One region of the Pandoraea sp. NE5 genome, then DNA from elsewhere that is predicted to be linked to it. Evidence: predicted binding sites of a transcription regulator. Region 1 holds the regulator's gene; each other region holds the start of a gene.

The links. The regulator sigma-54, encoded in region 1, starts transcription at its own class of promoters, with help from an activator protein. The targets are predictions, from matches to a motif close to TGGCANGNAANCTGCTTT.
Region 2: the regulator sigma-54 is predicted to act here: its motif matches at 2,707-2,724, upstream of atzF (allophanate hydrolase).
Region 3: the regulator sigma-54 is predicted to act here: its motif matches at 3,107-3,124, upstream of PanNE5_RS12805 (acetyl-CoA acetyltransferase).

The regions. Positions count from the first base shown of each region.
Region 1 covers NZ_AP025517.1:909,549-917,105, forward strand. Annotated here, with positions in the region: gene lptA (lipopolysaccharide transport periplasmic protein LptA) at 1-653, shown strand, start outside; gene lptB (LPS export ABC transporter ATP-binding protein) at 679-1,449, shown strand; gene PanNE5_RS04200 (RNA polymerase factor sigma-54) at 1,544-3,031, shown strand; gene hpf (ribosome hibernation-promoting factor, HPF/YfiA family) at 3,174-3,527, shown strand; gene ptsN (PTS IIA-like nitrogen regulatory protein PtsN) at 3,757-4,212, shown strand; gene hprK (HPr(Ser) kinase/phosphatase) at 4,310-5,275, shown strand; gene PanNE5_RS04220 (PsiF family protein) at 5,422-5,733, shown strand; gene rapZ (RNase adapter RapZ) at 5,964-6,839, shown strand; gene mutY (A/G-specific adenine glycosylase) at 6,855-7,557, opposite strand, start outside.
Region 2 covers NZ_AP025517.1:2,892,459-2,900,015, forward strand. Annotated here, with positions in the region: gene PanNE5_RS13230 (sigma-70 family RNA polymerase sigma factor) at 1-509, opposite strand, end outside; gene folE (GTP cyclohydrolase I) at 555-1,286, opposite strand; gene PanNE5_RS13240 (MerR family transcriptional regulator) at 1,328-2,221, opposite strand; gene atzF (allophanate hydrolase) at 2,756-4,600, shown strand; gene PanNE5_RS13250 (BMP family ABC transporter substrate-binding protein) at 4,632-5,729, shown strand; gene PanNE5_RS13255 (ABC transporter permease) at 5,766-6,881, shown strand; gene PanNE5_RS13260 (ABC transporter permease) at 6,874-7,557, shown strand, end outside.
Region 3 covers NZ_AP025517.1:2,799,018-2,806,574, reverse strand. Annotated here, with positions in the region: gene PanNE5_RS12815 (hypothetical protein) at 1-246, opposite strand, end outside; gene PanNE5_RS12810 (acyl-CoA synthetase) at 243-1,820, opposite strand; gene PanNE5_RS12805 (acetyl-CoA acetyltransferase) at 1,903-3,069, opposite strand; gene PanNE5_RS12800 (TRAP transporter substrate-binding protein) at 3,655-4,674, shown strand; gene PanNE5_RS12795 (TRAP transporter large permease subunit) at 4,690-6,552, shown strand; gene PanNE5_RS12790 (SDR family NAD(P)-dependent oxidoreductase) at 6,655-7,410, shown strand; gene PanNE5_RS12785 (LysR family transcriptional regulator) at 7,437-7,557, opposite strand, start outside.

The DNA of each region.
Region 1 (7,557 bases):
GCCTGCGCGCACTGGCCGCCGCCTTCGCCATGCTCGGCGCCCTCGCGTCGCCGCTCGCCCATGCCGAACGCGCCGACCGCGACAAGCCGCTCAACATCGAGTCGGATCACATGAGCTACGACGACCTCAAGCAGGTCAACATCTTCACCGGCAACGTGACGATGACCAAGGGGACGATTCTCCTCAAGGCCGATCGCGTCGAAGTGACTCAGGATCCAGAGGGCTATCAGTACGCCACGGCCTATTACAAGCCGGGCGGCCCGCTCGCCTACATGCGCCAGAAGCGCGACGGCCTGGACGAATACATCGACGGCTGGGGCCAAACGATCTATTACAACGGCAAGACCGAAGTCGCCACGCTGACCACACAAGCCACGCTCAAGCGCCTGGCCGGCGGCACGAGGGTGCTCGACGAAATTCACGGTAGCGTGATCACGTACGACACGTACAACGAGGTCTATACCGCCAACAGCGGTGCCGATCAGGTCAACGCCAACAATCCGAACGGCCGCGTGCGCGCCACGCTCGCCCCGCGCAATGCCACTGGCGCGAACCAGCCAGGCGCCGGCGGCGCGAGCAAGCCGGCGGCCGCGCCCAAGGGCGATCTGCCGCCGCTGTCTCCCTCCAAAAGCATCGGGAATCCGCGTGAGTAATTCTGCCAATAGCAACGCCTCGACGATCCATCCGGGCGACGGTCAATCGGGCAAGCCGAGCGCGCTCGTGGTGCGCTCGCTCAAGAAACAATACGGTGCCCGTACTGTTGTCAAGGACGTCTCGCTCGATGTGAAGAGCGGCGAAGTCGTGGGACTGCTCGGCCCGAACGGCGCGGGCAAGACGACATCGTTCTACATGATCGTGGGCCTCGTGCCCGCCGACGACGGCGAAATCCAGCTCGACGGCAACGTGATCAGCGAGCTGCCGATTCACGAGCGCGCCCGCATGGGCGTCTCGTACCTGCCGCAGGAAGCGTCGGTGTTCCGCAAGCTCACGGTCGAAGACAACATCCGGGCGGTGCTCGAATTGCAGCTCGATGCGCACGGCAAGCCGCTCAAGCGCGACGAGATCGACCGACGCATCGAAGCGCTGCTCGACGAGTTGCAGGTGAGCCATTTGCGCGAAAATCCGGCGATGTCGCTCTCGGGCGGCGAACGCCGCCGCGTGGAAATCGCCCGCGCCCTGGCCACGCAACCGCGCTTCATTTTGCTTGACGAACCGTTCGCGGGCGTCGATCCGATCGCCGTGCTGGAAATCCAGCGAATCGTGCGTTTTCTGAAAGATCGTGGCATCGGTGTCCTGATTACCGACCACAACGTACGCGAGACGCTCGGCATCTGCGATCACGCCTACATCATTAGCGAAGGCTCGGTGCTCGCCGCCGGCACGCCCGACCAGATCGTGGCCGACGAAAGCGTGCGGCGCGTATATCTGGGCGAAAACTTCCGGATGTAAAGCAAATTTTTCGCATGTAAACCCTGCCTCCGATAGGGGGCCGGGCCGGTTTCGCTGGCGTGACAAAGCCTCTACAATGAAGGCGAGAAATGCTATGAAACCGACCCTTCAACTCCGCACCTCCCAGCACCTGACCCTCACGCCTCAGTTGCAGCAATCCATCCGATTGTTGCAACTGTCGACGCTCGAACTTCAGCAGGAAGTCGAGCACGCCCTCACCCAGAACCCGATGCTCGAGCGCGAGGACGATTGGCTCGCCGGCACGATCCGTGTGGGCACGGACGGATCGCTGCGCAATGAGCGGGGCTCGTCGAGCAGCAGCACCAACGACACGCCGGAATCGGCCAGCGGCCAGGACGACGCCCGCGAACTCGACGGCGAGACCCGCTTCGACGACAACGCGCGCGACGGTGGCAACGACTGGAGCCTGAACGACTTTGCCCGCTCGGGCAGTGCGTCGGACGACGACGACAATGAGCGGCCGCAACTGCACGTCGATCATCCCAATCTTCGCGAACACCTGCTCGCCCAGTTGCGCCTGACGAAAGCCAGCCCGCGCGATCGCCTGCTGGTGGAATTCCTGATCGAATCGCTCGACGAAGACGGCTATCTCGGCACCCTGCTCGACGAAATGCAGGCGGAAATGTCCGAGGAACTTGGGCTCGAGACCGAAGAGATCAACGCCGCGCTCGCGCTGCTGCAGAGCTTCGACCCGGCAGGCGTGGGCGCCCGAACCCCGTCAGAATGCCTTCGCCTGCAACTCCAGCGGCTGCCGGCAAGCAGCGTGCGAACTCTGTCGCTGCGCATCGTTTCCGATCATCTGGAGCTGCTCGCCGCGCGCGACTACACACGGTTGCGTCGTCTGCTGGGCGTGAGCGAGGACAGCCTGCGCGCGGCGCATCAACTGATTCGCTCGCTCGACCCGTTCCCGGGCGCCGCCTACGGCTCGCCCCAGGCGGATTACGTCATCCCCGACGTGCTCGTGCGCAAGCAAGGCGGCGGCTGGACCGCCGAACTCAATCCCGAGGTCATGCCGCGCCTGCGCATCAATGAAATGTATGCGCGCATCCTTCGCAACAACCGCAATGCGCCGGGAACCGGCAACCTGCAGCAGCAACTTCAGGAAGCGCGCTGGCTCATCAAGAACATCCAACAGCGGTTCGACACGATCCTGCGCGTGTCGCAGGCGATCGTCGAGCGTCAGAAGAACTTCTTCACGCATGGCGAAATCGGCATGCGGCCCTTGGTTTTACGCGAAATTGCTGATACGCTGGGTTTACATGAATCCACGATTTCACGCGTGACAACCAGTAAGTACATGCTCACTCCATTCGGAACCTTCGAGCTTAAGTACTTCTTTGGTTCACACGTGGCCACGGAAGCCGGGGGCGCCGCCTCATCGACCGCCATCCGCGCACTCATCAAGCAACTCATAGGAGCAGAAGATCCGCAGACCCCCCTTTCCGACAGCCGTATCGCGGAGCTGCTGGCAGAGCAAGGGTTCGTGGTAGCGCGACGCACCGTCGCGAAATACCGCGAAGCCATGCGCATTCCCGCAGTGAACTTGCGCAAATCTTTGTAGGACGGTCCTGGTGTGCCATCTTGGCTCGCTGGGGCATCACGCCGCAGTGCGACATTGCGTCACGCCAATGGCTCGCACTCCCGCTAGCCAGCGTTGCTTGTGACGCGGCCTGCACTTCGGCATTTCAGCAAGGAGAGCAGCTATGAATCTGAAGATCAGTGGACATCATCTCGAACTCACGCCGTCGCTGCGCGAATTCGTGGTCAACAAGCTTGAACGCGTGTTGCGCCATTTCGACCAGCTCATCGGTGCCGAGGTGATCCTATCTGTCGACAAGACCAAGGAGAAGACCGGACGCCAGATCGCTAGCGTCACCGTGTATCTCAAGGGCAAGGAGATTTTCGTCGAGAAGTGTGACGAGAATATGTACGCCGCCATCGACAAGCTGATCGACATGCTCGACCGCAAGGTTATGCAATACAAGGACAAGGTTCAGGATCATGGCCGCGAGGCCCTCAAGCACCAGGAACCTCCCGAGGCGGAACCGCTGCAATGAGTCTGTCCGGGCAAGGTAGCCGCATTGACCGACACTGACGGCGATTCGCGAGGAAGCCCACGCGCACATCGACGTCTGTCGTAAGTCTCTGGCATCACCCACCGCGGGGCCGTTGAACGGCCCCTTTTGCATGCTCCCTCGCATCGCCGGGAGTGCGTCGACGGGTGGTCTATAATGCGAGGTCAACCGGGGGGCTGGAGGGCGACCATGCGTTCGCCCGCATTACAAGATGAACCGTTTAGTCAAACTCTTACCTGCGTCCAACATATTGCTTGGACTGTCTGTCACCAGCAAGAAGCGCGTCTTCGAGCAAGCCGGGCTTCTCTTCGAGAACAATGCCGGCCTGTCGCGCGCGCTTGTCACCGACAATCTGTTCGCCCGCGAGCGTCTCGGCTCGACCGGACTGGGAGAAGGTGTGGCCATTCCGCACGGGCGCATCAAGGGCCTCAAGCATCCGATGGCAGCCTTCGTGCGCCTGGACGATCCGATTCCCTTCGAGGCCCCCGACGCGCAACCCGTGTCCCTGCTGTTCTTCCTGTTGGTACCGGAGCAGGCAACGCAGCAGCATCTCGAGATATTGTCCGAAATTGCGCAGTTGCTCTCGGATCGCACGATGCGCGAGACCTTGACCTCCGCGCCGAGTGCCGACGATATCCATACTGCGCTCGCGAACTGGCAACCCTGAGCCGGCGCTGGTGCGGCTATCCCGGTGTTTCGGGGTATCGCGCCGCGACGCAGGACGAACTCCGTAGCACCCAACCCCAACCGAACGAGGCGACGCGGTGGAACTGACCGGCATCAACGCGCAAAGCATTTTCGACGACAACGCCGCCACGCTGCGTTTGTCGTGGCTGACCGGGCACGAGGGGTGGGAACGTGGCTTCACGCCCGAGAGCGTGTCGACGGCCACCTCCAGCGCCGACCTCGTGGGTCACCTGAACCTCATTCACCCGAACCGGATTCAGGTGCTTGGCGAGGCCGAGCTGCGCTACTACCAGCGCCTCACGGACGAAAACCGCAAGCGCCACATGGGCGAAGTCATCGCGCTCGAGCCGCCGTTCCTCGTGGTGGCCGACGGCCTCGAAGCCCCGCCCGATCTCGTACTGCGCTGTACCCGCTCCTCCACGCCACTGTTCACCACGCCGATGTCGACGGCGGCGGTCATCGACAGTCTGCGCATGTACATTTCGCGTGTGTTCGCCCCGCGATGCACGATGCACGGCGTATTTCTCGACATTCTGGGCATGGGGGTGCTGCTCACCGGCGATTCCGGCCTCGGCAAGAGCGAGCTCGGCCTGGAACTGATCAGCCGCGGTCACGGACTGGTAGCAGACGATGCGGTCGATTTCGTGCGCCTCGGGCCGGATTTCGTCGAAGGCCGTTGCCCGCCGCTGCTGCAAAACCTGCTGGAAGTGCGCGGCCTGGGTTTGCTCGACATCAAGACGATCTTCGGTGAGACGGCCGTGCGCCGGAAAATGAAGCTCAAGTTGATCGTTCAGTTGGTGCGCCGCCCCGATGGCGAATTCCAGCGGCTGCCGCTCGAAGCGCAAACCGTGGATGTGCTGGGCCTGCCCATCAACAAGGTGATTCTGCAAGTGGCGGCCGGGCGAAACCTCGCCGTGCTGGTCGAAGCCGCCGTGCGCAACACGATCCTGCAACTGCGTGGCATCGACACCCTCAAGGATTTCATGGAGCGCCAGCGTCAAGCCATGCAAGATCCGGACGGCATGCAGAATCGGCTGCTCTGAGCGATCTCCTGCCGGACGAATGCCCCGGGTTTACCGCAATTTCTGCGTCTTTCTGTCAACGCCGCGCGATTGCGGCGCGTTTTCTTTCATGTTGTAATCGCCACGCGGTCCAATCCCGTGCGTGTCGACCTTATGGAGAGACGATCATGAAAAAAGCATTCGCTGCATTGCTTCTGGTATCCCCGCTGCTCGCATCGCCCGTGTTTGCCCAGACGGCCGCCCCCGCACCTGCGCCCAAGGCTGCCAATACCCAACAAAGCAAGATGGGCGTCTGCAATGCGCAAGCTGGCAGCAAGAAAGGCGACGATCGCAAGGCGTTCATGAAGGAATGCCTGTCGAACAAGCCCGCCGCCAAGCAGACCCAGCAGGAAAAGATGAAGACCTGCAATGCCCAGGCTGGCGACAAGAAGGGCGACGATCGCAAGGCGTTCATGAAGTCGTGCCTGTCGAACAAGTAAGCGCACCGGGGGCTTTCCCGCACCGACCTTCTGACGAATCGACGGATGGACGGATAAGCGGCGAGCCTGCCCACAGGCTGACACAACGGCGCCCCTCGCGGGCGCCGTTGTCGTTTCTCGCGCGTCATTCTCGCGAATGGAGCAAAAACGCATGGAACGTTCTTCTTTTTGGCCGCTCGACACCCATACGACACAATCGCTTACCATGATCGCTGTATCCGGGGAATCTCATGAAGATCGTACTGATTACCGGCGTTTCGGGTTCCGGCAAATCGCTCGCCCTGAACGTCCTCGAAGATGCGGGTTACTACTGCGTCGACAATCTACCGTCGCGCTTTCTCCCTGAACTCGCCGAGTATCTCGAAACGCAGAACTACACACGTCTCGCCGTTGCCATCGACGCGCGCAGCGGCGGCTCGCTTGCCGATCTGCCGCCGATCATTGGCGGCCTGCGCCGCTTCGGTCACGACGTGCGAGCCCTGTTCCTCAACGCCACCACGCAAACGCTGGTTCAGCGCTTCTCGGAGACACGCCGCCGTCACCCGCTCTCCGTGACGAGCGACGATACCGTCTCGGCCAATGGTTCGCTGGTCGAAGCGATCGAGACCGAGCGCGAAATGCTCAACAGCGTGGCCGAACTCGGTCACCAGATCGACACCAGCAATTTGCGCGCGAGCGCGTTGCGCCGTTGGATCCGCGAGTTCGTCCAGCACGATCACACCGGACTCACACTGATGTTCGAGTCCTTCGGATTCAAGCATGGCGTGCCGCTCGACGCCGATCTCGTCTTCGACGTGCGCTCGCTGCCCAATCCGTATTACGACACGCAGCTGCGTCCGCTGACCGGTCGCGATCAACCGGTGATCGACTTCCTGTCGGCCATCCCCGAAGTCGACGAGATGACCAACGATATCGGCGCCTATCTGCAGAAATGGCTGCCGAGCTATATGCGCGACAACCGCAGTTACCTGACGGTGGCGATCGGCTGCACGGGCGGTCAACACCGCTCCGTGTTCATCGCCGAAACGCTGGGCAAGCGCTTTCGCTCCGAAGCCAGCGTGCTGGTACGCCATCGCGAACTCGCCCCGCTCGAGTCGACGACCTGAACCGGAACAGCCCGCTCAGGTCGGCAACGACAGTTGGCCGTCGCTCGGCGAACCGATCGACAAGGCATCGGCAATCTTGCGGATCGGCGAGGGTAGGCCGGCGGCGGCAACGCCGGCGGCGTCCAGCCACGCGTGGCGCGAGCCGTTTGGCGGCACCGCGGCGCTCGCGCCCAGCGTCACCCGCCACGGCCGCAAGTGCAGCCGAAAATGTGTGAAAACGTGCGTGAGACCGTGCAGCGGTTCGAGCGACTGCACCCTCCCGTCACCCGCACCGAGCGCGGCGGCATGCGCGCTCAGACGCTCGCGCAGCAACGCATCGTCGGCGTCGCGCGCGTCGGTCGGCGGGGTCAGTTCCGGCAGGCTCCATAAGCCGCCCCAGATACCGCTGTCCGGCCGTCGCTCGAACAACACGCGCTCGCCCGCGCAAATCACCAGCACATCGACATAACGCTCCGGCTGCGCCTTTTTGGGCTTGGATGTGGGTAACGTGCGCTCGCGTCCGGTCGCATGCGCGACGCAATCGCCGTCGAACGGGCACTCGCCGCAACGCGGCTTGCCGCGAGCGCACAGCGTCGCCCCGAGATCCATCATCCCCTGCGTATAGGCGGGCAAGTCGCGTTGCGGCAGCAGGGACTCAGCCAGCGTCCACATCGCCCGCTCGATCTTCGGCGTGCCCGGAAATCCCTCGATGCCGAACACCCGCGCGAGGACTCGTTTG
Region 2 (7,557 bases), 2.0 Mb from region 1:
TCGCGATCTCTTTCGGTCAGTTCCGGCGGCGGGGCGGAATCCGCAGCGATGGACGACATGAGGGTCTCGTCCAGCGGAATCGGTTGTCGTTTGCGTAGATAGCTGATGGCTCGGTTCCGGGCGATGGTCGACATCCACGGAAGCACGTCGCCGCGTTGCGCATCGAACACCAGACGACGCTGCCACAACGCCATATAGACGTCCTGAAGAATATCTTCGGCTTCGGCGCGATGATGAATCACGCGGAGGATGACGCCGAACAGCACGGACGAGGTATGCCGGTACAGCTGCGCGAACGCATCCTCGTCGCCGAGCTGGGCAAGCGTCAGCAGACCCGTCAGGTCGGTGCAATCGCCGAGGGAAGGACGAGCCGACACGCGGACGGCACCCGCGCTGTCACCGGCCGCACTCGAGCACGCACTCGCACTCGCGGGCGCGTTCTTCGACGCGCCACCCGCGACGCCCGAGTCCGTTGGACAAGCGTATTGACTGATGTCGATGGTTGTCATCGCGGCGTCTCCAGGGAGGATGCTGCGGGATCGATGCCTTTGCCTTTACTGCGAGCGGTCGGGCATCAATGCCAGAAACTCGCGGCGCAACGCGGGATCTTCGAGGAAACGTCCCCGCATGACACTGCTTACCATGCGCGCCCCGTCGTCTTTGGTCCCCCGCCAATGCATGCAGAAGTGGTCCGCCTCCAACACCACGGCGAGTCCGTCGGGGGCGATTTTTTCTTCGAGCAAGTCGGCGATCTGCTTGACGGCTTCTTCCTGAATCTGTGGTCGTGCCATGACCCAATTCAGCAAGCGGGCGTATTTGGACAGACCGGGCAGGTTCGAATTCGCCGCGGGCAAAACGCCAATCCACGCGCGACCCATGATCGGACAGAGATGATGCGAGCATGCGCTCCGCACGCGAAGTGGCCCGATCAGCGTGAGTTCGTTCAGTTGCCCGATGTTCGGGAATTCCGTGACCGCGGGCGGCAGTTCGTAACGGCCCGAGAACACTTCGCGGACGAACATCTTCGCCACGCGCTTCGCGGTTTCACGCGTGTTGTGGTCGTTGTCGACGTCGATGACGAGCGCGCGAAGCGCGTTCTCGATATGCGTCGCGACTTCGCCCTGCAATGTGTCGACGTCGCCTTCGCGCAGGTAGGGGGCGATGTTGTCGTTGGCGTGAAACCGGACACCGGCGTTGCGCAAGCGCTGCCGGACGACTTGCGACAACGGGATGCCCTCTGCGGCACCCTTCGTGATGGCCGGTTGCGAATCGATAATCGCGCCCATGAGGTTCTCCGGAAAAGGAATGCGCCGATGCGTCTCGCCGTTCAGCGGTCTCCGGGCGTGGTCGCCGGAATGGGCCAGCCTTCGTGCTCAGCCACGGCGGCGAGGGCGGCTTCGAACATGGCAACGGCCTTGTTGGCCGCGTCGCCGAGGTGTCGATGGAGCAGCGCGTCGGCCGGTGAGCGCGACTCGCATTCATCGCTATAACGCTCGAACGCGGCAATCTGCAGCACCAGTTCGGCGAGATGCTTGGGACACTCGCAAGCGATGGTCGTGGAGCGGGAGACCACGCTCGTCAGCGTGTCGTTGTCGAACCGGCGTGGCGTCCTGCGCCAGATCCGCTCACGGCCTGCGTTGCCGGAATCTCGGTGGTGCAACGACTGCAGGTACTCGGAGAGGAGTTCGTTCGCGTGCAGCGTGGCGTTGGGGGCGCGTTTGAGGTTGATGCCCTCCAATCGCGCGAGTTCGGCCGCCCGCGTCGTGCCGAAGGTGTATACGACGAGGACGTCATCGCATAGCAGCCGCTGCGCGGCCGAGACGATCGCCAGGACCACGTCTTCGTGAAGCGCCTCGACACGGATGACGGCGCAGGTCTCGGCGGAATCATCGCCGTTAGCGCAAGGGATATCCTGAATGGTTTCGAGCCGGACGGCATTGACGACCTTCGGCATCTCAAGCGACACGCTTTCGCCAAATCCGACGATGAACAGGTTCGTGTCTCGCATGGGGGCGTCTGACACCGCAGGGTTGCGGTCTGCGCTGGCCAAGTGCCTCAACTGATCGCCATCCAAGTGGGCAATCGAGCTGATGGCGTGTCCCCGGTTCACCAGCGCCTTGATCGTTCTCAGGCGGTGGACATCAACATCGGAATACAGGCGCTGGCCCGAGGCGCTGGTGGGGGGCGACACCACACCATAGCGCTGCTCCCAGATGCGCAACGTCGCCGCAGGCATGTCCGCGAGTTTCGCCGCCTCGCCGCTTCGATACCGTCGAACTGTATCCACCCTATCCTCCACCGTCGGGACGCTGTTATTGAAAGACCGTCACGTAGTTCAAAATTAACTCATGAAACCTATTGAGTCAATAAAATTGACTCAATATGAGAATTCTATGATTTATAGAGTCAATAATTGGACTCGTATCGATGAAATTCTGCAGCGTTTTGACACGTGATCGGGGGTGACTGTCGGCCTGCCATGGCCCGGCGCGCCGCGAGGCGGCGAGATCCGTGCGGCATGCGACCGCTCAACGGGAGTCCATAAGCGCTCGTCGCTGCACCATTGTTGGGATTGACGCACCACGATCTGCATCGGCAGTGCTGCTGGCGGTTCAGGGTGGGCTACACGGAAGGCATGCCACGGACATGGCAAACCGCCCGCCGCATAAGACTCCGTAAGCGGTTCCTGGGGATTTCATGACCCGATGGCACGGTTCATGCTTTGTTGTTCAAACTTGTATTCAAGATTGAACTCATGAACGATTCCACAAATATTCGCGCCGCGCTGTCGGTTCGCCTGCTGGCCGATCGATATGCTCACGGTAGCCTCACACCGACGCGTTGCGTCGACGAAACGCTGCAACGAATCGAGGCGATCGATCGCCCTGAGATCTGGACGCGGCGCGTGAGTGCGGATGCGCTGCATGCGCGCGCCGCACAACTCGAAGCGCTACATCGCGCCGAGGGTTCGGCGGTGTTCGAGCGGATGCCGTTGTACGGGGTGCCGTTCGCGGTCAAAGATAACATCGACGTGGCGGGCATGCCGACCACTGCGGCATGTGTTGAGTTTGCCTATACACCGCAAGCCACGGCATTTGCAGTGCAGCGCCTGCTCAACGCCGGCGCGATCCTCATTGGCAAAACCAATCTCGATCAGTTTGCAACGGGGCTGGTCGGCGTGCGCTCGCCCTATGGCGCGGTGCGGCAGGTCACGTTCCCCGATTACGTTTCAGGCGGCTCCAGTTCTGGGTCGGCGGTCGCGGTGGCGGCCGGTTGCGTCGCATTTTCGCTCGGCACTGATACTGCCGGCTCAGGCCGCGTGCCGGCCGGCTTCAACGAACTTGTTGGACTGAAGCCCTCGCTCGGGCTCGTCAGCAAGCGCGGCGTCGTTCCAGCATGCAAAAGTCTCGACTGCGTGTCGATCTTCGCGAACGACGTTGCCGATGCCTGGGAAGTCATGACGCAACTTGCGCACTTCGACGCGCTCGATAGCTTCTCGCGCCGCGTACCTGCGTTGGGATTGGCGCACCACGGGGCATTGCGTATCGGCACGCCCGCGTATGCCGAGTTTTACGGCGACACGCAGGCCGAGGAGGCGTTTCGCGCAACGCTTGATACGTTGCTTTCCCGTCTGCCTTATGAGTCGGTCGGTATAGATATGGAACCGCTCACGCAAGTCTCGGCGCTGCTTTACGACGGCCCGTGGGTCGCCGAACGGCGGGCGGCGATCGGCGCGTTCTTCGATACGCAGCGCGCGGCTATCGACCCTGTCGTGGCGGCGGTGATCGGCAAGGCAGACGGCTTCAGCGCTGTCGATGCCTTCAACGCGCAATACCGGCTTGCCGAGTTGAAGCGGCAAGCACAGGCGATCTTTGATGACATCGACGTGCTGATCGTGCCGACGACGCCGACACATCCCACCATTGCGGCGGTGCAGGCCAATCCGATCGAGCTCAACAGCCAACTGGGCTATTACACGAATTTCGTCAACCTGCTCGATCTATGTGCGCTGTCGGTGCCGTGCCTGAGGCGCGGCGATGGCCTGCCCGCAGGGGTGACGCTGATCGCGCCGGCGGGCGCCGATCACCGGCTTGCCGTGCTGGGCGCCAAGATTCAGTCGCTTTTCTTCGGGCAACACCGTCCAGACGGCATCGAATTCCGGCCGCTGCCGACCGATGAGCCGTCGGTCACGCTGGCGGTCGTCGGCGCGCATCTGCGCGGGCAACCGTTGAACTGGCAACTGCTCGAAGCCGGCGCGCGCCTGATCGAGGCCACGCACACGACGCCCGACTACCAGCTCTTCGCGCTCGCGGACACAACGCCGCGCAAGCCCGCGCTCGTTCAGATGCCGGCTGCGGCGGCGAACACGCGCGCCATCGCGATCGAACTGTGGCAAGTGCCGCTGCGCCATTTCGGACGGTTCGTCGCGCAAGTGCCTGCGCCACTCGGGATTGGCACGGTGCAGGTCGCCGATGGCCGCCGCGTGAAGGGTTTCATCTGTGAGTCATCGGCGCTCACGTCGGGCGCGGGCGCTCGCGACATTACCGAATTCGGCGGCTGGCTCGCCTATCTCGACAGCCTTGCCGCACAAGCGCAGTAACTATTTCAACCCCACGCAAACGGATTACGTCATGAACCATCGTCGTCACTTCCTCAAGCAGGCTGGCCTGCTCTCGCTCGGCAGCGTGCTGCCCTTCGAATCGGTATTCGCTGCGAACCCACTGACCGTCGGTGTGATTTATGTCGGCGCGCGTGGCGACTACGGCTACAACCAGGCACAGGCGACCGCTGCCGCCGTGATCAAGACGCTGCCGAACGTCAAGGTGGTCGAAGAAGAAAACGTTCCCGAAACCGTCGCAGTGCAGAAGTCCATGGAGGCGATGATCGAGCAGGACGGGGCAACGCTGATCTTCGCGACGTCGTTCGGTTACTTCGACCCGCATGTGCTGAAAATGGCGGCGAAATATCCGCGCGTTCACTTTGCGCATTGCGGCGGACTGTGGAAGCCGGGAAATCCGTCGAACATCACGAGCTACTTCGGCTATATCGACGAGTGCGAGTACCTGGACGGCGTCGTGGCGGGGCATATGAGCAAGAGCAAGAAGCTCGGCTTCGTCGCGGCCAAACCTATTCCGCAGGTGCTGCGCAATATCAATGCATTCACGCTTGGCGCGCAATCGGTCGACCCGTCGATCACGACGCACGTGATTTTTACCGGCGACTGGTCCATGCCGGTCAAGGAAGCGGAGGCGGCCAACAGTCTGGTCGATCAGGGGTGCGACGTCCTGACCTGCCATGTCGATGGTCCGAAGGTGGTGATCGAGACGGCGGAGAAGCGCGGCGCAATGAGCTGCGGTTATCACGCAAGCCAGGCGGCGCTGGCGCCAAAGGGCTATCTGAGCGGCGCGGAATGGGCCTGGGCGACGCCATACAAGGCCCTGGTCGCCGGTGCACAAAGCGGCAAACCGCAACCGAACGTGTTGCGCGGTGGCCTCAAGGAAGGCTTCGTCAAGACCTCGCCGTATGGTCCGAAGGTCAGCGCCGATGCGAAGCGGAACGCGGACTCGGTGAAAGCGAAAATGATGGCCGGCGGATTCGTGATCTTCAGAGGGCCGATCAAGGACAACAAAGGTAGCGTGGTGGTCGCAAACGGCACGCAACATCCGCAGACCGATTACACGCTCGAGAGTATGAACTACCTGGTCGCGGGTGTGGTGGGGCAGATCTGATGCACGCGGGGTTCGACCATTTATCGAGGTGTGGTCATGCGTCCTAATGCGAGTTCTGCCCGGCTGATGCTAGGGGTGCTCCCGGTCTTGCCCACGCTATTCGCGCTGGCGAGCACGCTGTCGCTGTTCTGGCTGTTCCTGCTGGTGCAGGGCGCACCGGCGCTCGACGCGATCGGGCTGATTTTTCAAGGCGCGTTCGGTTCGTCGTTTGCATGGCAAAGCACGTTGCTGCGCGCATCGCCGCTGATGTTGACGGCGCTGTGCGTTGCGCTGCCGGCGCAGGTCGGGCTGATCGTGATCGGCGGCGAGGGCGCGCTCGCGCTCGGTGGGTTGGCCGCCGCCGTGGTGCCGCAATGCCTGCCTGCGGGGACGCCGTGGCTCGTCGCCGCGCCGTTGATGGCGCTTGCAGGCATGCTCGCGGGGGGCGTTTGGATCGGTGCGGTCGGCGCGCTGCAGCAATGGCGAGGCGTCAACGAGACCATCGGCAGCCTGCTGATGTCGTACATCGCGATCGCACTCTTCAAGTTTCTCGTCGAAGGGCCGTTGCGTGATCCGGCAAGTCTGAACAAGCCGTCGACGCTGCCGGTGCCCGACGCGCTGATGATCGGCTCACTGCCGGGCCTGGAAGTGCATTGGGGCCTGTTGTGGGGCGTGCTGGCATGTGTCGTGGCGTGGGTGTTCGTCAGGCACAGCACGAAGGGTTTTGCGATGCGTGTGGTTGGCGGCAACCTCCGGGCGGCGCGTCTGGTCGGGCTACCCGTCGGCATGCTTGCGCTTGGTGCCTGTGTCCTTGGCGGCGCTGGCGCCGGTTTGGCGGGGATGTTCGAAGTGGCCGCGGTGCAAGGCAGCGCGAACGCCTCGTTGCTGGCGGGCTATGGTTATAGCGGCATTCTCGTCGCTTTTGCCGCCCGCCAGAATCCCCTGGCGATCATTGCGTGCGCGGTGGTCATCGGTGGTATCGAGGCGAGTGGCAGCCTCTTGCAGCGGCGGCTCGGTTTGCCCGATGCGACGACACTGGTATTGCAAGGTTTGCTGTTCGCGAATCTGCTCGCGTGGGAGGCGATCGGCGGGCGCATGGCGGCATGGCGCGTGACGTTGCAATCGCTCGCCGTGTCCGACGCGTCGGCACAACTGGAGAAGACCCATGCCTGACATGCATTCCCCCGTCGTGGTGTTGTTGCTGTCGCTGTTTGCGGGGGCGATTCGTGTGAGTACACCGTATCTTTTCGTGAGCCTCGGCGAGTGTTTGACCGAGAAGGGCGGACGCGTGAACCTCGGCCTGGAGGGCATTCTCGTGTGCGGCGCGATGAGCGGCTATGCGGCGTCCTGGTGGGCCGGGTCGGCGTGGATCGGTGTGCTCGCCGCCGGTCTCGTGGGCCTGCTCCTCGGTTGCTTGCACGGACTGATTTGCTCGTTGCCACGTGTGTCCGATATCGCATTCGGGATCGCCTTGATGTTGCTCGGCACAGGCGTTGCCTTCTTTCTTGGCAAGCCGTTTATCGAGCCGCAGGCGCCGATGCTCGCGTCGATCGATCTGGGCAAGTGGGCTGTCTCGCCGCAACTCCACAACGCGCTGCACATCAATCCGTTGTTCGTGATTGGTCTGGCGCTCGCGTGCGTCCTGCAATGGGGCTTGCGCAGCACGCGCTGGGGCATGGCGCTGCGTCTCGTCGGCGATCACGCCGAGAGCGCGCGTGCGATGGGCTATCCGCTGACACGCATTCGTGTCGCCGCGACAGCGGCGGGCGGCTTTTTGGCCGGTGTCGGCGGCGCGTATTTGTCACTCGTCTATCCGGGTAGTTGGAACGAAGGACTCTCGAGCGGGCAG
Region 3 (7,557 bases), 1.9 Mb from region 1:
ACGCTCCGCGTCGGCGGTGGTCTCGATCATGTGATACCGCAGACCTCGCGCGGTGCCCGCGCAGAAACGGCCGACGCCGCCACCATACGCATAGCGGGATAACGCTTCGCGTAAGGACTCGCCGAGATTCGCACCCGACCGGATCGTGACGCGCAGTTCGTGCTGCCCGCTCAACACGCAGTCTTCCACACGGGGTAACGTGGGGGCGCCTGCATGTCGATAGATCCGTGAAAGCGCAGGTTTCATAGTCGATAGTCTCCTTGCTCTTCGAGCATCGTCTTGATTTGCTTCTTCACGATCTTGCCGTAGCCCGATTTGGGCATGGCATTCCAGAATACGAAGCGCCGCGGCCACTTGTAGCGGGCGATACGCGCTTCGAGATGTCCGAGCAGTTCATCGGCCTGAGCGGCCATGCCTTCCCGGGCGACCACCACGGCAAGCCCGCTCTCGCCCCATTTGGGGTCGGGCACGCCAAGCACCGCGCACTCCGACACGGCCGGGTGCGTGAGCAACGCTTCCTCGATCTCGCGCGGATAGACGTTCGAGCCGCCCGAGATGTACATGTCCGACGCGCGGCCCGTGATGTACAGGAACCCCTGCGCATCGACGTGTCCGAGATCGCCTGTGTGAAACCAGTCGTCCTTGAACGCCTTGGCATTCGCCTCCGGATTATTGTGATATCCCATGAAGACCGCCGGACCGCGCACGCAGATCTCGCCCGACGCGAACGGCGGCTGACGCTCGCCACGCTCGTCGAGAATCGCCACCTCCATACCGGTACGCGGCACGCCGCAGGTGCCCACGCGCGCGTCGGGTGCGTCGTCGTCATCGGTGTGCAGCCACGGCGGCAACACGGTGATGTTGCCCGTCACCTCGCCCAGCCCGTAGTACTGCACCAGCACCCGCCCCAGCTTGCGCAGCGCATATTTCTGATCGGCGCGATACATCGGCGCCCCGGCGTAAATCACGAACCGCAGCGAGCGATGGTCGTAGCGATCGACGGCCGGGTCTTCGACCAGCATCTTGACGATGGTCGGCACCGTGAACATGTTGTCGACGCCATGACGCTCGATCGCCTGCCAAACTTGTTCGGCATCCATCTTCTCGCCCGGCAGCAGCACGCTGGCCGCCCCACGCGCCGTATTGACGATGGCGTGAATGCCCGCACCGTGCGAGAGCGGCGCCACCACCATCGAGCGGCTGCGATAGGTGATGCCGGGCATCAGGTCGGCCAGGTGATTCGTCACGACGAACGCCATCTGCCCATGCGAGAGCACGCCCGCCTTCGGATGCCCGGTCGTGCCCGACGTATAGAAGAACCACAGTGGATCTTCGTACTCGACTTCCGCCTCGTAGCCGGGCGCGCCTTGATGTTCCGTGACCAGCGTCTCGTAATGCAATTCCCCTGCGCGTGGCTCGCCCAGCGCGATCACATGGCGCAACGCGGGCGATGCGGCGCGCACGGCGTCGACGTGCCCCTCGAAGCCAGCGTCGTAGATCATCACGCACGCACCGCTCGATTGGCCCAGGTACGCCGCCTCCGGTGCGGTAATACGGAAGTTCGTCGGCACCCACACCGCGCCCAGTCGAAAGGCGACCCATGCACTCTCGAAGATGGGCAGGTTGTTGCGCGAGTGAACCAGCAGCTTGTCGCCCTTGCCCACGCCCAGTTTGCGCAGCGCATCGACGGCGGCGTTCACGCGCGCATCGATCTCGCCCCATGTGCTGACCTTGTCGCCGACGATCAGGCCGGGCTCGTCCGGATGACGTCGGGCAACGTCGGCCAGCAGGCGGCCGAGATTCATGACCTTCTTGAGCATGTCGCTCGTCTCCTCGTTCATTTCGCTCAGTCCCGCCCGGCAAATGCCGGGCAGCCTGCCTCACCACCGTTCAAGCGAAGCATCAGCGCGCTTCGAGAATGCTCACGTAATTGGCCACTGCCGCACCGCCCATGTTGAACACGCCCGCGAGCCGCGCGTTGGGAATCTGCATCTCGCCCGCGGTCCCCGTCAGTTGCATCGCGGCCATCACGTGCATCGACACGCCCGTGGCGCCGACCGGATGGCCCTTCGCCTTCAGGCCCCCCGACGGGTTGACCGGCAGCAGACCGTTCTTCTCCGTCACGCCCTCGGCGACCAGACTCGCACCCTGCCCCGGTTTGGCCAGGCCCATCGCCTCGTATTCGATCAGCTCAGCGATCGTGAAGCAATCATGCGTCTCGACCAGCGACAGATCCTTCAACGACACACCGGCTACCCCCAATGCCTGACGCCACGCATGCTGGCCGCCTTCGAACGCCAGCGGATCGCGCCGCGAGAGCGGCAGGTAGTCGTTGACCTGCACCGCCGCGCGAAAACCGACCGCCTTGGGCATCGTGCGCGCCACGTCGGCCTTCGAGATCACGAGCGCCGCCGCGCCGTCGGACACCATGGAGCAATCGGTGCGCTTGAGCGGCCCGGCCACGAACGGATTCTTCTCGGAGACGTTGCGGCAGAAGTCGTAACCGAAGTCGCGACGCATATGCGCGTAAGGATTCACCGACCCATTGCGATGGTTCTTCGCCGCGATGCCTGCCAGGGCATCGGACTGATCGCCATAGCGATCGAAATAGGCCTGCGCGATCGTGCCGAACACGCCTGCGAAGCCGCCCGGAATGTCGGCCTCTTCGCGTGCATACGAACACTTGAGCAGGACTTCGCCAACCTGCGGCGTCGCCAATTCGGTCATCTTCTCGAACCCGATCACGAGCACGTGGGTGGCCTTGCCCGCCTCGATGGACTGCAAACCGCCGTGCACGGCCGCCGACCCCGTTGCGCACGCATTTTCGTAGCGCGTGGCCGGCTTGAAACGTAGTCCAGGAATGCGATTGAAAACGAGCGACGACGGAAAGTCCTGGTACAGGAAGCCACCGTTGAACGTGCCGACGTGAATGGAATCGATCTGCTCGGGCGCGAGACCCGCGTCGTCGAGCGCGGCTTGGGCGACATCGGCCAACAGGACTTCGGCATCGACGTTATCGAGTTTTCCGAACTGGGAGTGGGCCCAGCCGGTGAGGCATGCAGCAACCATGAAGTGTCTCCGGAAAAATGAGGTCATCCCGCTCCGGTGAGCAATTTCAATGCCAGACCTGTGCGGCACAGCCCCGCCGTGCGTGGCGCACGAGCGCCCGCGCTCCATCGCCGTCTCGTTGCGTCCTCCTCGCCGCGTTCGCGTGCGTGGCGCACTCGCCGTTGACGTAAGCGTAAAGCCGCCGTCGATGGCCCATCAAGCGAATTTGTCGGCGCGCCGGGTCAGCGCTGTTTGCTGCACCGCAACGCGATATCTCGTACCTGAAACCCAGCGACACCTGTCGCATCGTTGTCGCCTGCCGCATGCGACAGGTGTCGCAGCACGGGCGGCCGATGCGACAGGTGTCGCACGATCTGTCGGCCAACCAAACAATGTCCGCGGCGCGGGAGGTCAACAATCCTTAATAACGTAAGGGTTTTCCCGTTCGAACGACGATCTGGCACTCGATTTGCGTAAGATAGCCAAGCCACTTGCGAGCCACTTCACGCTCGCCTTACGAGATGGCCGAGGCGTTGCAGGGCAACACGTCCGCCCACCTCGCGCTTCAGACGCAGTCACCAAACCTAAAAACAGGAGACATGCAGTATGAGCAACATGGATCGCCGCCACTTCATCAAAGTCGTGGCCGCCACGTCGGCCGCCGCCGCCACGGGCTTGTATCAGACGCAAGCGCACGCTGCCGAATTCACGCTGAAGTTCGCCAACAATCTTCCCGTCAGCCACCCGATGAACGTTCGCGCCAAAGAGATGGCGCAAAAGATTGCGGAGCAGTCGAAAGGTCGCATCGACTTCCAGATTTACCCGAACAATCAATTGGGCAGCGACAGCGACATGCTGAGCCAGGTTCGCTCGGGCGCCATCGACTACTTCACGCTCTCGCCGCTGATTCTCGGCACGCTCGTGCCCTCGGCGCAGATCTCCGGCGTGGGCTTCGCGTTCAAGGACTACGGTCAGGTATGGGCCGCGATGGATGGCGACCTGGGCGCCCACGTACGCAGCCAGATCGCAAAGACCTCGGTGTTCGCCTTCGACAAGATCTGGGAAAACGGGTATCGCCAGATCACCACCAGCAGCCGCCCGATCAATTCGCCGGCCGACCTCAAGGGCCTGAAGATCCGCGTGCCGACGAGCCCGCTGTGGACGTCGATGTTCCGCGCCTTCGACGCCGCGCCCACGTCGATCAACTTCTCCGAAGTGTATTCGGCCCTGCAGACGCACATCGTCGAAGCCCAGGAAAATCCGCTGGCCATTCTGACCACGGCCAAGCTGTACGAAGTGCAGAAGTACGTGTCGATGACGAACCACATGTGGGACGGCTTCTGGTTCCTTGGCAACAAGCAGAAGTGGGACAAACTGCCGAAGGACCTGCAGGCGATCGTCACCGCCAACGTGAACGCCGCCGCGCTCGCGCAACGCGACGATGTGCGCAAGCTCAACGACAGCGTGACGACCGAACTCAAGCAGAAGGGCCTCGTGTTCAATGCACCGAACAACGAGCAGTTCCGCGACAAGCTTCGCGCCGCCGGATTCTATGCCGAATGGCACAAGAAGTTCGGCGATGAGGCGTGGTCGATGCTCGAAAAGTACACCGGGAAGCTTGCGTAAATGGAAACGTTGACGATGACGGCCGAGCCGACGCACGCGCTTGCCCGCCTCTTCTGCCACGTCAACCGCGCGGTGATGAAAGTCACCGAAGCGGTTGCCGTGCTGCTGGTGGTGGCCGAGACGCTCATCCTGCTCGCGGGGGTGATCTCGCGTTATGGGTTCGACAATCCGCTCACCTGGTCGGACGAACTGGCACAGATCCTGTTCATCTGGTTATCGATGCTCGGTGCCGTGCTCGCGCTCGACCGGGGCGAGCACATGCGGCTGTCCGCCATCGTCAACAAACTCCCGGCGGCATGGCGTGACTGGTTTCAGACCATGGCCGCGCTCACGGTTTGCGTATTCGTCGCACTCATTATCGTGCCCGCGTATTCGCATGCCATCGAGCAGATGGACATCACCACGCCCGCGCTGGAAATTCCCGACGGGCTGCGCGCCGCGGCCCTGCCCGTGGGCGCGGTGCTGATGCTCATTGCCGCCGTCTCGCGCCTGGCGCGCTGTTCGAGCCTGCGCCAGCTCGGACTCGGTGTGCTGGTCGTGGCCACGCTGGGTGCCGCGCTCTGGCTTGGGCGCCCCGCGCTCATCGCCATGGGCAATTACAACCTGCTGGTGTTCTTCGTGCTGATCGTCGGCGTCTGCGTGGCCGGCGGCATTCCGATTGCGTTTGCGTTCGGGACGGCAACACTGGCGTATCTGGCGCTCGTGACCGACGCCCCGCTGCAGATCGTCGTCAGCCGCATGGACGAAGGAATGTCAGGCCTCATCCTGCTGTCGGTGCCGCTGTTCGTACTGCTCGGCGCGCTCATCGAAATGAGCGGGCTGGCACGCAGCCTGATCGAATTCATGGCCGCGCTACTCGGGCACGTGCGCGGTGGCCTGCAATATGTGCTGCTCGGCGCCATGTTCCTGGTCTCGGGCATTTCCGGATCGAAAGCGGCCGACATGGCGGCCGTCGCGCCCGCGCTCTTCCCCGAGATGCAGCGACGCGGCTCGAAGCCGGAAGATCTCGTGGCGCTGCTCTCGTCGACCGGCGCCATGACGGAGACGATCCCCCCGAGCCTGGTGCTCATCACGATCGGCGCCGTGTGCGGTGTGTCGATCACCTCGCTCTTCGTCGGCGGCCTGCTGCCCGCGGTCATCGCAACGCTGGCCATCGTCGTGGTGTGTTTCGCACGTTCGCGCAAGGAAGCGCCGAGTGCGGCCCGCCGCGCGCCGTGGCGCGTGATCGGCAAGACGTTCATCGTGGCCTTGCCGGCGCTCGCCCTGCCGATTCTCATCCGCACGGCCGTGATCGAGGGGGCCGCCACGGCCACCGAAGTCTCGACCGTCGGTATCGCCTACACGGTCGTGATCGGCCTGATCGTGCATGCATTCAAGAAGCACCTGAACTTCAAACGTCTGTATCCGCTGTTGACGGAAACGGCCGCGCTCTCCGGCGCGATCCTGCTGATTATCGGCATGGCCACGGCCATGGCCTGGGCGCTCACGCAATCCGGGTTCTCCGCCGCGCTGGTCAGTCTGATGCATGGCATGCCCGGCGGTCAGGTCGGCTTCCTGCTCATCTCGATGGTCGTGTTCATCATCCTGGGCAGCGTGCTCGAAGGCATTCCGGCCATCGTGCTGTTCGGACCGCTGCTGTTCCCGGTGGCACGCTCCCTGGGCATTCATGACGTGCATTACGCGATGGTCGTAATTCTTTCGATGGGCATGGGACTGTTCGCCCCGCCGCTGGGCGTTGGCTTCTACGCTGCGTGCGCCATCGGCAAGACATCGCCCGACAAGGTTTTCAACCGGATGTGGACCTACATGGGCGCGCTGTTCATCGCATTGCTGCTCGTGGTACTCGTCCCCTGGATCTCGATCGGCTTTCTGAAGTAACGCAAATCCGCTAACGGTTTCGCAATCTCACCGACGGGCTCCGCCGCACTGCGGGCGGCGGAGCCCGGACTGTAAAAATCATTACATTTAGGAGTCCGTATTATGATGAGGAAAGTGGCGGTGGTGACGGGCGGCGGAATGGGCATTGGTGCCGCCATCTGCGAACGATTGATGAATGACGGCATGACCGTGGTGGTCGCCGACCTGAACGAAGGCGCCGCCGCCGAAACGGCGGAGAAACTGAGCGCGGCGGGCGGCACGGCGTGGGCGCTGGGCATGAATGTGGGCGACGCGGCGTCGATTGCCGACGGCTTCGCAAAGATTGCGCAGCGCCATGGCCGCTGCGACGTGCTCGTGAACAATGCCGGTATCGCCAAGACGTTTCCGTTTCTCGACTACCCACTCGATCACTGGCATCAGGTCATGGCCGTGAACCTCACGGGCACGCTGTTGTGCGGGCAGCACGCCGCACGACTTATGCGTGAGCAACGCTGGGGGCGCGTCGTCAATCTGGCGTCGGTGGCGGGCATTCTGGCCAGCGCCGGACGCACCGCCTACGGCACGTCGAAGGCCGCCGTCATCGGGCTCACGCGTCAGATGGCCATCGAACTGGCACCGTTCGGCATCACCGCCAACGCGATCGCTCCCGGTCCCGTCGACACGCCGCTCACGCAGGCACTGCATTCCGACATTTCGCGTCGCCACTACACGGAGACGACACCGCTCGGCCGCTATGGGCAGCCGCGTGAGATCGCTGGCGCCGTGAGCTTTCTCGCGTCGGACGATGCCTCGTATGTGACCGGCCATATCCTGCCGGTCGACGGCGGCTTCGTGGCCGCCGGCATTCTGGAAATCTGACGTCCCGCTTGTCTCTCGCGCCGCCTTCAGCGCGCGCTGGTGTCCGGCCCATCGGGCACCAGCCGAGCGCCCGGCGCGCGCTGCATGTCGCGCCACACCGCTCGCGCGTTCTCCACAAACGTCTCGACGCACGGATTGTGATTGTCG